DNA from 2 places in the Ferdinandcohnia sp. GQ5 genome. Region 2 is predicted to be linked to the other one. Evidence: riboswitches for the same ligand, from Rfam matches in the RefSeq annotation. Region 2 holds a riboswitch; the other holds the start of a gene.
The links. A riboswitch is a leader RNA that binds a small molecule or an ion and turns the genes downstream of it on or off. The one in region 2 is predicted to bind cyclic di-AMP.
Positions count from the first base shown of each region.

Region 1: another riboswitch for cyclic di-AMP. It lies ahead of AC6CHV_RS26065 (cation:dicarboxylate symporter family transporter); the one in region 2 lies ahead of AC6CHV_RS20865 (dicarboxylate/amino acid:cation symporter).

Region 1 is NZ_JCAXEW010000040.1:23-7,038, reverse strand. It holds gene AC6CHV_RS26090 (LysM peptidoglycan-binding domain-containing protein) at 1-866, opposite strand, end outside; gene AC6CHV_RS26085 (protein YkzT) at 1,081-1,284, opposite strand; gene AC6CHV_RS26080 (MBL fold metallo-hydrolase) at 1,496-2,344, opposite strand; gene AC6CHV_RS26075 (GyrI-like domain-containing protein) at 2,660-3,523, opposite strand; gene AC6CHV_RS26070 (thiamine pyrophosphate-dependent enzyme) at 3,742-5,376, shown strand; cyclic di-AMP (ydaO/yuaA leader) riboswitch at 5,496-5,649, shown strand; gene AC6CHV_RS26065 (cation:dicarboxylate symporter family transporter) at 5,760-7,016, shown strand, end outside.
Region 2 is NZ_JCAXEW010000019.1:103,600-110,615, reverse strand. It holds gene AC6CHV_RS20890 (ATP-binding protein) at 1-536, shown strand, start outside; gene AC6CHV_RS20885 (SOS response-associated peptidase) at 555-1,232, shown strand; gene sstT (serine/threonine transporter SstT) at 1,603-2,838, shown strand; gene AC6CHV_RS20875 (DUF3231 family protein) at 2,909-3,919, opposite strand; tRNA gene AC6CHV_RS20870 (tRNA-Val) at 4,055-4,127, opposite strand; cyclic di-AMP (ydaO/yuaA leader) riboswitch at 4,340-4,490, shown strand; gene AC6CHV_RS20865 (dicarboxylate/amino acid:cation symporter) at 4,637-5,866, shown strand; gene AC6CHV_RS20860 (alpha/beta hydrolase-fold protein) at 5,978-6,703, shown strand; gene AC6CHV_RS20855 (2'-5' RNA ligase family protein) at 6,817-7,016, shown strand, end outside.

The DNA.
Region 1 (7,016 bases), on a different contig from region 2:
TCTAATCCTGCTGACTTATAAGCATAGTAAATGAATCCACTGCAGTCAAATCCATTTGGAGTAGATCCACCCCATGCATAGCTGATGCCTAATTGTTTTTTAGCTACCTTAATCAATTGATCTACGTTATAGCTACTATTATTTGATGGGGTTTCAACTGTAGGTGTTTCTTCTTTTGCTCCCTCACCAATCGATAGCTTTTGACCAATGTATATCATATCTGATTTCAAATTGTTCCATTTTCTAAGATTTGGAACTGTTACTTTATATTCAATTGCAATTCTTGACAGAGTATCGCCTGACTTAACTGTATAAACAGTAGCGGACTGCACTTTTTCTTCTTGAGGTTTCTCCGTTTTTTCGGTAGAAGTGTTGTTTGGTTTCTCCGGAGTAGAGTTACTTGGTTCCTCAGCAGTAGTAGGTTTACTTACAACAAACACATTTCCTGGGAAGATAAGGGTAGAATTCAAGTTATTCCATTTCATTAAATCATTAATTGAAATCTTATGTTTCACGGCAATACCACTTAGTGTATCACCAGATTTAACCGTATATGTAGTTGCCTTCGACGCACTAGGCTTTTGGGTTTCTTTTTCATTAGTAGGTTTCGTGTTATTGCTGCCTGAATTATTGTTGGTAGTTATTTCTGTCTTAAGGACTTGATTTGGGAAAATAAGATCGCTAGTCAACTTGTTTAAAGACTTCAATTGTGAAACAGTAAGATCATGTTTTTGAGCAATCTTCCACAGTGAATCACCACTCTGAACTTTGTACGTGCTTGCTGCCTCAGCCTCTTCCGCAGCAAAAAATGCAGAGGCAATGATTGCAGATGCAGTCACGGACATATATATTTTCTTATTACCCAAGGTTTGTACCTCCTCATTAATCTATTATTCTAGTTAATAATTATACTATAGAATTGTCTAGGAATGTAGATTAATGTGGAAATAGAGGAATAGTTATCCATTATAGTAAGCCGATTTGCCATAATTGCTCATTCTCTGTCGATTAAATAAAAAATAAGCTTGCAGTAATTTTACATACAGCAAGCTTTGTTTATGGATGAAATATTTTTTATGATTAATAACCGTATTCCCAGTCAATTGTTTCTTCATACCAAACGACTTTATCAATGGGGTCAAATTGAACTTCTTTGTTATTAATGGTACATTTTATCTTCTTAGAATCTTCAAGACTTACTAGATCTTCGTATACATCATGCTCAACATTTTCAAATACTGTAACAGAGTGATCTTTATTGATTAATAATGCTGTACCTTTCATTACCTAGCACCTTCCTTGGAAGATATATTTTTAAACTACTTAAAGTATATCTCGATTAAATAGTTTAAAAATACATTTGTGAAAAGGTTCACATTTCTTTCATATTTCTGTTTGAAATGTTGTAACAATATGAAGAGGGAGGGGAAAGGAGCAATTTCGATACAACTAAATAACCCCCAAGGTAAATAATCACCTTGGGGTAATCTTCATATTACTCATACCCATTCACAAAGTATGTGATGATTTCTAAATCATCTTCCGTCAACTCACGTTGAAAATAGGAGGCCATCTCTGTTGTGATTCTTTCTAGATTCCCTTTATGTTTCTCAGTCAATAAGGCACTCTTCTTTAATAGTTTTACAAATGAAGAAAATTCATCTTTTGTTAGTGGTCTTGGATGATGAGAGAGGAAATAGATTTCTGCATCATATTTTTCAATTTTCTTTAGAAGTTTACTCATTTTTTCAATTGTATAATGCCATTTTTCTGCGTACAGATTTGCATAGAGGCAATCACCGAGTACTATCGTTTTTTCCTCAGCAATATAGAGGAGATTTGAATCAGCTGAATGGTCTCCACCGATAAGTTCGATGATGCAGGTAACTCCACCGAGATTCAGTTTTATTTGCTCTTTAAAAATAATCGTGGGATCGGGTAGAATAACATTTCGCTCAATTCCAAGTTCCAGCTTGATTGCGTCTGCACAAAATGGAATCTCAATCCCTGCCTCAACACGTTCATCCAATTCTTTATCATCCCATGATAGTTTCTGCAGTTCTTTTATTTTTTCATAGGTCATGTTATTTGCGATTGAAGGCATGTCCATTTCAATCAAGCCAAATATATGATCCCAATGCCAATGAGTAAGAGCGAGAATATCTCCGGTTACTTTGTAGGAAGCTAGTTGCTCTTTGAATAGGTTAGCATGATTAGAAGAGTTTCCAGCATCAATTAACAATGTCTGGTCGTCTCCCACAATCGCTACCAAAATCGGACGGTCTGTTTGTTGAACTGGAGGAAGATAGAAGAGACGATTGGAAAGCTTTTGCAATGTTTGCATGTATATGAACTCCTTCAAGATTGTATGTACCGTTCATTATATCCTATTTGTAGAGGGGATAAAATTGAGACTTCATATAGAGTAACCAAGAGAAACAACTTGAGCAAATCATTGGACCGTTTTAGTGAATACAAGGGGATAGGTGTCCGAATGAGCGCTGCATTCTGACAGAGTTACCTGATTCCAAAGATGGTTGAGTCAGAAAGAGCATACATTTCTTGGATTGCACCCAAGTTTCAAATGGGTTATTTCAAGAACTTTAAAAGGCCATAGCCCCATTGAATATAGAGCCTATGGCCGGATGGAAAAGTTTTCTTACTTCTTCTTCACAGGAATCCAAATTTCACTATATGCGTAACCTTTTTTATGTTGATTCATTTTCGTAAAAGAAAACGAAGGGGCATTGATTACTTCATAATCGGAAGAAGGGAGCCATTCAGAATAGGTTTTTGCCATTGTTTCTTGCAATGTTGATGGAAAGGGTCCCTCATTCGGAAAAATGGCCCACGTACAGGCTTCGACAGGTACCTTATTCAAACGATTACTTACTTGAGTTTCCGTCGTTAATACACCAATTAAGTGTGTTAAATCGCCCTCCTCTTTTATGAAGTTAGCGTCCGCATTATAAGAGGCATTCACAATTTCAAAAGGTTCTATATTTTGAAGGGAATGCATTTCTTCTTTTTGTTCGTCCGTTATGCTTTGTGCAAGCTTTACAATCTCATTATTCACGCCTTCAAATTGCATTGGGACCCGTTTGCTTACACCAACTAAATTAAATGCAGGTTTATCTTCAATTCTAAATTCCATAGATGTTCCTCCTTTAACAGTTATTACGAATGAAAGTTTGGGAAACGATTTGCTTATTCCAGTTTTAATTACATCCGATGGTAAAAAACCACTCCATTTTTTAAATGCTCTAGTAAAGCCGTCGACTGATTGATACCCATATTTAAATGCAACATCTGTAACTTTATCACCATGTAATAAATCCTTGTTTGCCTCTGACAATTTTCTGTTTTTAATATATTCACTTAGCGTCAGCCCTGAAAGATAAAAAAAGATCTTTCTAAAGTGATAATCGGATACCCCGGCATATTCAGAAATTCTTTCAAGAGATAGGTCATCAGTTAAACGATTTTCGATATAATCGATCACTTGGTTTAATTCCTTTAGCAATGTATCCCTCCTTTTCATGTCTTCATAATAGCAAAGGCAAATCTAGATTACTCGACATTTTTAACATAAAATATATCGGTTTACGGACAGATATTCAAACGAAGATGTAATGAAAAATATGTTGGACTGTTGATGGATGATTAAAAACATGCTCTGAATAGTAGACCCCAGTATTTGGAAAGGTAAGGGAGAAAGTAATTTTAGGAGGGGGTTGTAGCGTGATTTCAGAGTCTAATCAATCAACAAAGGAAACTGTTGCAAGTCTTATGTTAAAGCAACTTGAGATGTGGGGAGTTAAGAGGATCTATGGGGTTGTGGGGGATGCCATTATTGGGTTAATGGATGAACTAGCAAAGCAGAATTCAATACAATTTATAGCGGTGAAACATGAATCGGTTGCCGCCATGATGGCTTCAGCTGAGGCAAAGATAACAGGAAGGCTTGGCGTTTGTCTGGCAACGATGGGACCAGGATTAGGAAACTTACTTAATGGTCTAGGGGATGCTTATATGGATAAGGCACCCGTACTGGCTATTACTGGTCAGGCTCCTAGTCAAAAAATCGGGACTGACTATAAGCAGTATCTTAATCAACAAGAATTAATAAAACCACTCGCAGAATATACGTCTTTGCTCGCACACCCTGACGCCATTATAGATGTTTTAACAAAAGCGATGAAAACATCAGTTGATAAAGGGGCTGTTACTCATCTATCGATTCCAAAAGATCTTTTTTCAATGAATTCGACTGCAAAAATTCAGCGGGAACCAAAAATGATACAGACTGCCACATCTATAGATGAACAAGATATCACAGAGGTTGTTGAATTAATGAAAACCGCAAAAAAACCAATGATTTTAGCAGGCCTTGGGGCAATACATATTGTTAATGAAGTAGAGAAACTAGCAGAACTTTGGGGAGCGGGTATCCTTGTAAGTTTAGGTGCAAAAGGGGTGTTTCCTCAATCCTGTACGCACTTTTTAGGAGGAATTGGACAAGGGGGAAACCCTCATGCTAAAGATCTTTTTCAAGAGTCAGATGTTGTTTTATTAGTAGGGAACTTGTGGTGGCCGGAAAGATATGTTCCAGAGCATGCGAAGGTGATTCAAATTGATGTTGCGAAAGAGAATATCGGGAAAGGTATACCTGTTGAGTTAGGTATTGTAGGTTCAGCTGAAATGCTTGTCCCACTGTTAACGAAAAGTCTTCATAGCGTTTCACAAAATCAAACTTGGGTAACAAACATCCAAATGACAAAAGAAACATGGGATACTCAAAACGAGCAAGAAGGATTACAATCTTCACAACCGCTCCATCCATCAAGAATTGTTAGAGCTATTGAAAATACTGTTCAAAACGATGCAATTATTACTCTAGATACGGGTGATGTAACTGTTTGGTTCAATCGTAATTTTCGCTCAACTAAACAACAAATCATCTTTTCAGGAGAATGGCGAACAATGGGATTTGGTTTACCTGCCGCTCTTTCAGCAAAACTGTGCTTCCCGGAGAAGCAAGTGGTTGCAGTCGTTGGGGATGGCGGGATTGAAATGACTTTAGCCGATTTATTAACGGCCATACGATATAACTTAAATATTACAGTCATCATTTTCAATAATCATGCGTTACAAATGGAACGCGATAAAATGATAGCCAGCGGAAGCGTTCAAAAGGATGTGGATTTAACGAATCCTGACTTTGTAAAAATAGCCGAAGCTTGCTCGTGGAAAGGCTATTCAATCAGAGAAGATAGTGAATTAGAAGCTACCTTAAAAAAAGCATTATTACATAATGGGCCAGTATTGATAGAGGTTGAAACTGCGCCAATTTTTCATCCGGAAACAAAGAGCTGACCTTGGAAAGCTGGTCCCGCCCCACTGGAGTGTTAACGCTTTAGATAATCAGGGGTGGGACCCACAACTGGAAATGATCAATAGTTTACTAGAATAATATTTTAGTATAAAATCAGAGTAGTACATTATTGCTAAATCTTTTTCTAGAGCGGGGGACCCAAATTATCATGCGGAATTTTTTTCGCTATTGGTGAGTTCTTAAATAGAAGGGGCTTATTGTTTCCCTTAGTCCTAACCTGAAAGCTAACCTCGTAAGCAATTAAGAGGAAACAGTATGGTAGAATAGTGAATCGGCAACAGCCGTTTATTTGTTATCTTATCTTTCTATATGTTTCCCTAACCTGAGTAATCAGAATCATATTATTAAGAAGGTGGGGTAATTTATGAAAAAATTCAAGTTAAGTTTAGCAAGTCAAATTTTGATCGGTCTTATTTTAGGTATTATCGTTGGTGGGATTTTCTACGGAAGTGAAACTGCTCAAACCTTTCTACAGCCATTCGGAGATCTTTTCTTACGTTTAATTAAAATGATTGTTGTACCAATTGTTCTTTCAAGTATCATCGTTGCGATAGCTGGCGTTGGTGATTTAAAATCAGTTGGTAAATTAGGTGCTAAATCCCTGACATATTTTATTGGAATGACCTTGGTTGCAATTGCAGTCGGCCTTATTTCTGCAAATTTATTCCAACCAGGTGCTGGTCTTGTAATGGAGCAGTTAGAACAAACTGATATCTCAGGTTATGTAGAAACATCAGAAGCGCAAGAAGGAAAATCTATTACAGATACACTCCTTCATATTGTTCCAACAAATCCGTTCCAGGCTATGGTTGAAGGAGATATGCTGGCAACTATTTTCTTTGCAGTTGTATTCGGTCTTGGAATTGCAGCTATTGGTGAAAAAGGAAAACCGGTTTTACGTTTCTTTGAGGGTATGGCAAATGCCATGTTTTATGTGACAAATTTATTTATGAAATATGCTCCGGTTGGTGTTTTTGCATTAATTGGTGTAACTATTTCAAAATATGGATTTGAATCACTTATTCCATTAGGCAAGCTAGCCATTACTGTTTATGGAACAATGATTTTCTTTGTAGTAGTTATCTTAGGATTATTGGCTAAATTTATTGGTTTAAATATTTTTAAATTATTGAAGATGATTAAGGAAGAGTTAATCCTTGCTTTTTCAACATCCAGTTCTGAAACCGTACTTCCGAGGATTATGGATAAAATGGAAAAGGCCGGAAGTCCTAAGCACATAGCAACTTTCGTTATACCAACAGGTTATTCTTTTAATTTGGATGGATCTGTTTTATACCAGGCCATAGCGTCTTTATTTATCGCCCAAATGTATGGAATTCACTTGAGCATTGGGGAACAAATCATGCTAATGCTAATATTAATGGTAACATCTAAAGGCATGGCTGGAGTACCTGGGGTATCCTTTGTAGTGCTATTAGCGACGTTTAGTACAATTGGTTTACCGGCTGAAGGATTGGCTTTTATTGCTGGTATTGACCGTATTCTAGATATGGGACGTACTGCGGTTAACGTCGTAGGTAACTCATTGGCAGCTCTAGTTGTAGCTAAATGGGAAGGCAAATATAACCCACCTACTAAAGTTGAAGCTGTTCAACAAGCA
Region 2 (7,016 bases):
TTATTACCCTTTCTGAATTAAATCGTGCACAATCGATCATAAATGATTATTTATCTCTTGCTAAGCCAAATAATAGTAATACTGAATTGGTAAACATCAGCGAAGAACTATCAAAAACGGTTGAACTCATGACATCTTATACAAATATTCAAAGCATTGAGGTTGAAACCTTCATTGAAGACTCGCTATACATTAACGGGAATAAGGATGAAATCAAACAAGTCTTGATAAATATTATTAAAAACGCAATAGAAGCAATTGGAAATGACGGCTTATTGCAAATAAATGCTTTTGCAACAGACCAAGACATTATTGTTAAAATCACTGACAATGGTCCTGGAATGACAAAAGAACAACTTTCCAAAATAGGTACCCCTTTTTATTCAACAAAAGATAAAGGAACTGGCGTAGGGCTGACCATTTGTTTTCAAATTATTGAGCAATTAAAAGGTTCAATCGATGTAGAAAGTACAGTTGGGATAGGAACCTCTTTTCTTATCAAGTTACCAATATCCAAAAATCCTCCAATATATTAAAACATGAGGTGATGCATAATGTGTGGTCGATTTACTCTTTTTGCAGAGTACGAAGATATACTTAACCGTTTTGATATTAAAGCGGCAATTGAACAAGATTTATATCAACCAAGCTATAACATTGCCCCTTCACATTCGGTCCTTTCAGTTATAAATGACGGTACACAAAATCGCTTAGGTTATTTACGTTGGGGCTTTGTACCTTCATGGGCAAAGGATGAGAAAGTCGGATATAAAATGATCAATGCACGCGCTGAATCATTGGCTGAAAAACCAAGCTTCAGACATGCCTTTAAACATAGACGCTGTCTGATTATTGCGGATAGCTTTTATGAATGGAAAAAAGGGCCTAACAAAACAAAAACACCGATACGAATTAAATTAAAATCGAATGATATATTCGCAATGGCGGGAATCTGGGAACGTTGGAAATCTCCGGATGGGCATACCTTATATTCTTGTTCAATCATTACCACAACCCCAAACGAACTAATGAGGGATATTCACGATCGTATGCCAGTTATATTAAATAAAGAGGACGAACAAGCATGGCTTAATCCATCTCTAAAGGATGTATCGAGGGTTTCACATCTACTCAAACCACTGACTGCTGACAACATGGAGGCATATGAGGTTTCGTCTTTAGTAAACTCGCCTAGCAATAACTCACCAAATTTAATTCAAAAAATATGTTAATGAAGAAAACGACTAATTTCTATCACGGATTAGTTGTTTTTTATTTTTTTAAAAGCTAATTATCTCAAAACTATTATTTTAGTATACCGAAACTCTTGTGACTATAAGGTAGTCATTTTTACTTATGTATAGGTTTGAAAAACTTGATTTCTATGATCAATAATGCCTATACTTTCATAACTTTCCTTTATGTCAAAGAGTTCTATGTTTTTTAAATACCAAATTTTTCACCTTAAAATTTCATTTCCAACTCTTAAATTTTATACACAATTGACAATTTTCGTGTTAAACTAACAAATATTATATTATTCATATAATATTAATTTCATAAGATAATAAGATGGACAACCATGAAAAAGGGGGAAAGAATATGAAAGAAATCTTTTACAAATGGAATCAGATTAGCCTAGTTAAACGTATATTTGGTGGTATTATCGTTGGTATCCTATTAGCATTAGTCGTACCAGAAGGAGCAAAATGGGTTAGTATTTTTGGTTCATTATTTGTAGGTGCACTAAAAGCTGTTGCACCTGTATTGGTCTTATTCTTAGTTATTGACGCCATCTCTAAACACAGAAGTGGAACCCAAACAAATATCAAATCGATTATCGGCTTATACGCAATAAGTACATTCTTAGCTGGATTCGTAGCCGTTTTGGCAAGTTTTATCTTTCCAGTAAATCTGTCACTTGTTTCTGGTGCAGAAGACCTTTCACCTCCAAGTGGTATTTTAGAGGTCCTTCAAACATTACTATTTAATATTGTAGACAATCCGATTAATGCCCTAATGAATGCAAACTACATCGGAATTCTAGCTTGGGCAGTTGTTCTTGGAATTGCATTAAAAAATGCAAACGACACAACTAAGACATTAATTACCAACGTATCTGATGCAATCGCAACAGTCGTAAAATGGGTAATCAGCCTAGCTCCTATCGGAATCATGGGTCTAGTGTTCGACGCATTTGTAACAAATGGACTATCTGCATTAATGGAATATGGAAAAATCCTAGGCCTTTTGCTTGGCTGTATGTTCTTTATTGCACTTATTGTGAATCCTTTAATTGTCTATTTCTACATTCGTCAAAACCCATATCCACTTGTATTTAGATGTCTAAGAGAAAGTGGGCTAACAGCCTTCTTTACTCGAAGCTCAGCAGCAAACATTCCGGTTAATATGAACCTTTGTGAAAAACTAGGATTAAATAAAGATACTTATTCTATTTCAATCCCATTAGGCGGAACTGTAAATATGGCTGGTGCGGCAGTAACGATTTCTGTTCTTACTCTTGCAGCTGTTCATACACTCGGCATTCAAGTTGATTTTGCAACAGCTCTAATTCTTAGCGTCTTATCAGCAATTTCAGCAGCAGGTGCATCTGGTGTTGCCGGTGGGTCACTTTTACTTATTCCTTTAGCGTCAAGCTTATTCGGAATTCCGAACGATGTTGCCATGCAAGTCGTTGCAGTTGGTTTCATCATCGGTGTCCTACAAGACTCTTGTGAAACTGCTCTTAACTCATCATCGGACGTACTTTTCACTGCAACTGCTGAATATGCTAAGAAACGTAAAGAAAAGAAGAATGTTACGGTTAAGTCGGCTTAATCCTTTATTTAAACATATTAATAAACACAATAAGACAAAGGGACTGATACGTTCTCTTTGTCTTTTTTTATCAAGATTGTTTTTTAATAATTTTTTCTCTGTTATCTGTTTGTGGAGGCTCCTCCAACCACCCATGTTTAATCATAATATTTGCCCCATCCTCAGCGTACATCGAAATTTCTGGAATTAATGATGCATATCTAAATCCTATATCTCTCCTTGGACTAGCCGCCATGGCCATTCCGAAATTCCCAATACCCGCTGCAATCATTGCTGACACATGAAACATAATAAGTTTATCAGAGAAAACACTCGCATTACTATCTGTAACAGCTGAATCCCAACTCATTGGAGCAGGAAGATCCTCTTTGATTAAAAAGTCGCTAAAAAGTTCTATATATTTTTGCGAAAGTTTCTTTCCTCTTACTAAGAATTTTTTTACATCATCACCTTTTGCAGTTTGTGCAAATCCTGTCATCAGTACCTTACCAATCGCATTGGTCTGTATATTTAAAAATAAATGACTAATTTCAATAGAGGTTAGTGCTCTTTTCTTCCCCATGAAACCAGCTAAAAAATGCTGTTTCTCTACAAAATCAACCTTGTCGGGAATAGATATATACGGAGGTCTTACATATATTCCTTGTTTTAACATTAATTCACGTGTTTGGTCCTGCAATTCAACACCTAAATTTAATACCCGCTTATGAAAAGCAATTACATCGGGCCGTGTCGCAAGGCCCAGTGCTCCACTACTACCTGCCATTCCGAGAATAGACATTTGCCTTAGGTACATTAATACGAAAGTATCAGAAAATAGTCTAGGCGCTTTAAAATCTACATCCTGTTCTGTAAATCCTAATGGGATAGGAAATTCTTCTTTTTCAAAAATTTCACGTACAATTTTTTGGTTTTCTTTAGATGCTTCCAGTGTATATTCAATAATTGGACGTACTTCCTCATCTTCAACTTTATCTAAAAAATACAAATTAACACATTCAGCTAACGTATCGTTTATGTATTGTGTCCATAAGCTCGACATCTCCGCAGCTGTTAGACGAATCTTGTTTTTATCCTCCATGTGAACGACCAACCTCCCAGTCTAGTCCTAACAAGGATAATTTCTCCAAAAACGGATAAAATTATTATAATTATTATCCAAAGTCTAAAAATAAACGCAAAAAAATCACTTGAGAAAACTCAAGTGATCTCATGATGATTCCGAGAGGGCTCGAACCTCCGACCCCTACCCTGTCAAGGTAGTGCTCTCCCAGCTGAGCTACGGAATCACTATATGAATAATTCATAATATACATCCGTTTTGAGTGTTTGTCAATTAAATTCTAGTCATTTTATCGTGAATACATAATTTTGTGGTTTTTGCTATTTGTCGTTCACTATTTTCCTATGAAAATATTAACATCGTAAAAACCATAAATATATGTTATTATTGACATATATTCATTTTATTTGTATAAATATAATATCAAGGCAAAGTACAATTTAATAGTCGCTGAATTCCCATTTTTGGGAAACGGGGGAACCATAAACGTGCAAAAGAGCACACGGGGTGAATCCTTTTTTATAAAGGTAGGAGATACTCTTCATCCGAATCCGACAGCTAACCTCGTAAGCATTTGGAGAGAGCATTGTTGCGCAATTTTATCGATAAGCCACGAGCCACACTCTCGTGGTTTTTTGTGTCTTACGAAAAGAATGCTGTTCTTCGACATGCGCATTCCCATTTGTTTTGCCAAAAAAAGAAAACACTTTCAATACAACTTAGAGGAGGTTTTTTATGTCATTAACTAAGAAGATTTTATTAGGTTTAGGTCTTGGTGCGATTGTAGGTCTTATTTTGAATTTAACATCACCTACTGTTTTTGAATATGCAAATACGTGGGTATTCGTTCCATTGGGTCAAATTTTCTTGAATTTAATTAAAATGCTTGTTGTTCCAATAGTCTTGGTATCTATTACTCTAGGAGTTACTGGCCTTGGTGATCCAAAGAAGCTTGGAAGAATTGGTGCCAAAACGATAACATATTTTTTAGCAACTACAACGATAGCGATTACAATTGCCATCGCTCTTGCTTCCATTTTCAAACCTGGTGCTGGTGGAGCTTTTGATACGCAAGGGGCTACTTATGATGGGGCTACTGAAGCTCCTCCATTCATGGAAACCTTAATTGGAATTATCCCGACAAATCCATTCACGTCAATGACAGATGGTAATATGCTTCAAATTATTGCATTTGCAATTTTTATAGGTTTTGCTCTTACCGTGTTAGGCGAAAAAACGAAAGGTATTGTAAATTTATTCGAACAAGCAAATGAAGTATTAATGTATCTTGTTAATCTTGTTATGAAGACGGCTCCTTATGGTACATTCGGATTAATTGCAACAGCTATTGGTGGCCAAGGGTATGCTGCAATAAAAGCAATGCTTGCATACTTCCTAATTGTACTTGCCACTCTACTTATTCACGCAGCCATTACTTATGGTGGCACGATTGCATTATTAGCAAAACGAAACCCTATTGAGTTTTTCAAAGGTTTTGCGCCTGCGATGACAGTTGCTTTTAGTACGTCAAGTAGTAATGCTACACTCCCTATATCAATGGAAACTGCACAGAAAAATCTTAAGGTTCCTGAACCAATTAGTAGCTTTGTTCAACCATTAGGTGCGACTATCAATATGGATGGTACAGCTATTATGCAAGGTGTAGCCACCATTTTCATTGCACAGGTATACGGATTTGACCTAACTTTTACTCAAATTATTATGGTTATCTTAACGGCTGTACTTGCTAGTGTAGGTACTGCTGGTGTTCCTGGTGTTGGTTTAATCATGCTAGCAATGGTTCTAAATCAAGTTGGTTTACCACCAGAAGGTATCGGTTTAATTATTGGTATTGATCGTTTACTTGATATGACACGTACAGCCATCAATATCACAGGTGATGCTGCGTGTGCTGTATATGTTGCAGAATCTGAAAAGAAACATATGGATGAAGCAGCAGCTTAATTTTTAATTTGTACCGAAAGCGACAGGGAGTTTTTCCTGTCGCTTTCCTATTTTTCAAGCGTTATAATAGTGATGCAACATAATTGATCGAATGTTTGGAGGTTTAAAAAGATGACGATTAATAAAGGTACTGTTAGGGAAATGACTATACATAGTAAGATTTTAAATGAAGAACTTGAGCTTATCGTTTATTTGCCTGCTACCTTCTCCCCTCTATATAAATATAATGTACTCATTGCTCAGGATGGGCGCGATTACTTTAATCTAGGCAGGGTTGCGAGAGTTGCGGATAAGCTAATTGAAACAAGTGAAATAAGCAATACCATAATTGTTGGAGTTCCTTATAAAAGCGTTGCAGACCGCCGTAAGAAATATCACCCAGATGGTGAGCAGCATGATTTGTATAAGCGTTTCTTAGGGGAAGAACTTGTCCCATTTCTTGATCAAGAGTTCCCGACCTATCAAATGGGACAAGGACGTGCATTAATCGGGGATTCTCTGGCGGCGACGATTTCACTACTAACAGCACTTGAATACCCACATACTTTTGGAAAGGTGATCATGCAATCTCCCCTTGTAAATGATCATGTTCTGTTACAGGTTGAAAGTTTTGCAGACCCATATCTCCTTGACTTATATCATATAATCGGGACAGGTGAAACCGAGGTGAAAACAACAAAGGGTAATATTGAGGATTTTTTAACGCCAAACCGAAAATTACATAAGCTCATTGTGAGCAAAGGTTTTTCCTATTTCTATGAAGAATTTAACGGTAATCACACGTGGAAATACTGGCAGCCTGACTTACCAAGGGCACTTTCAAAAATGCTCAAATAGCCGTTTTTTTATTCTATCATTTTCAAATATTTGATATAATTATATTATTATTTTTCGTTTACAACATTTGGTACTTCACTTTTTGAAATTTAAAACTATAGGAGGGCAATAAAATGAAATACGGCATTGTTATCTTCCCATCCAAAAAACTTCAAGACATCGCGAATTCATATCGTAAACGGTATGACCCGCATTATGCATTAATCCCACCGCATATCACACTAAAAAACACATTCGAAGCATCCGATCATGAGATTGTGGATATTACAAGGGAATTAGCAGCGGTAGCTAAACAGGTAGATTCATTTAAATT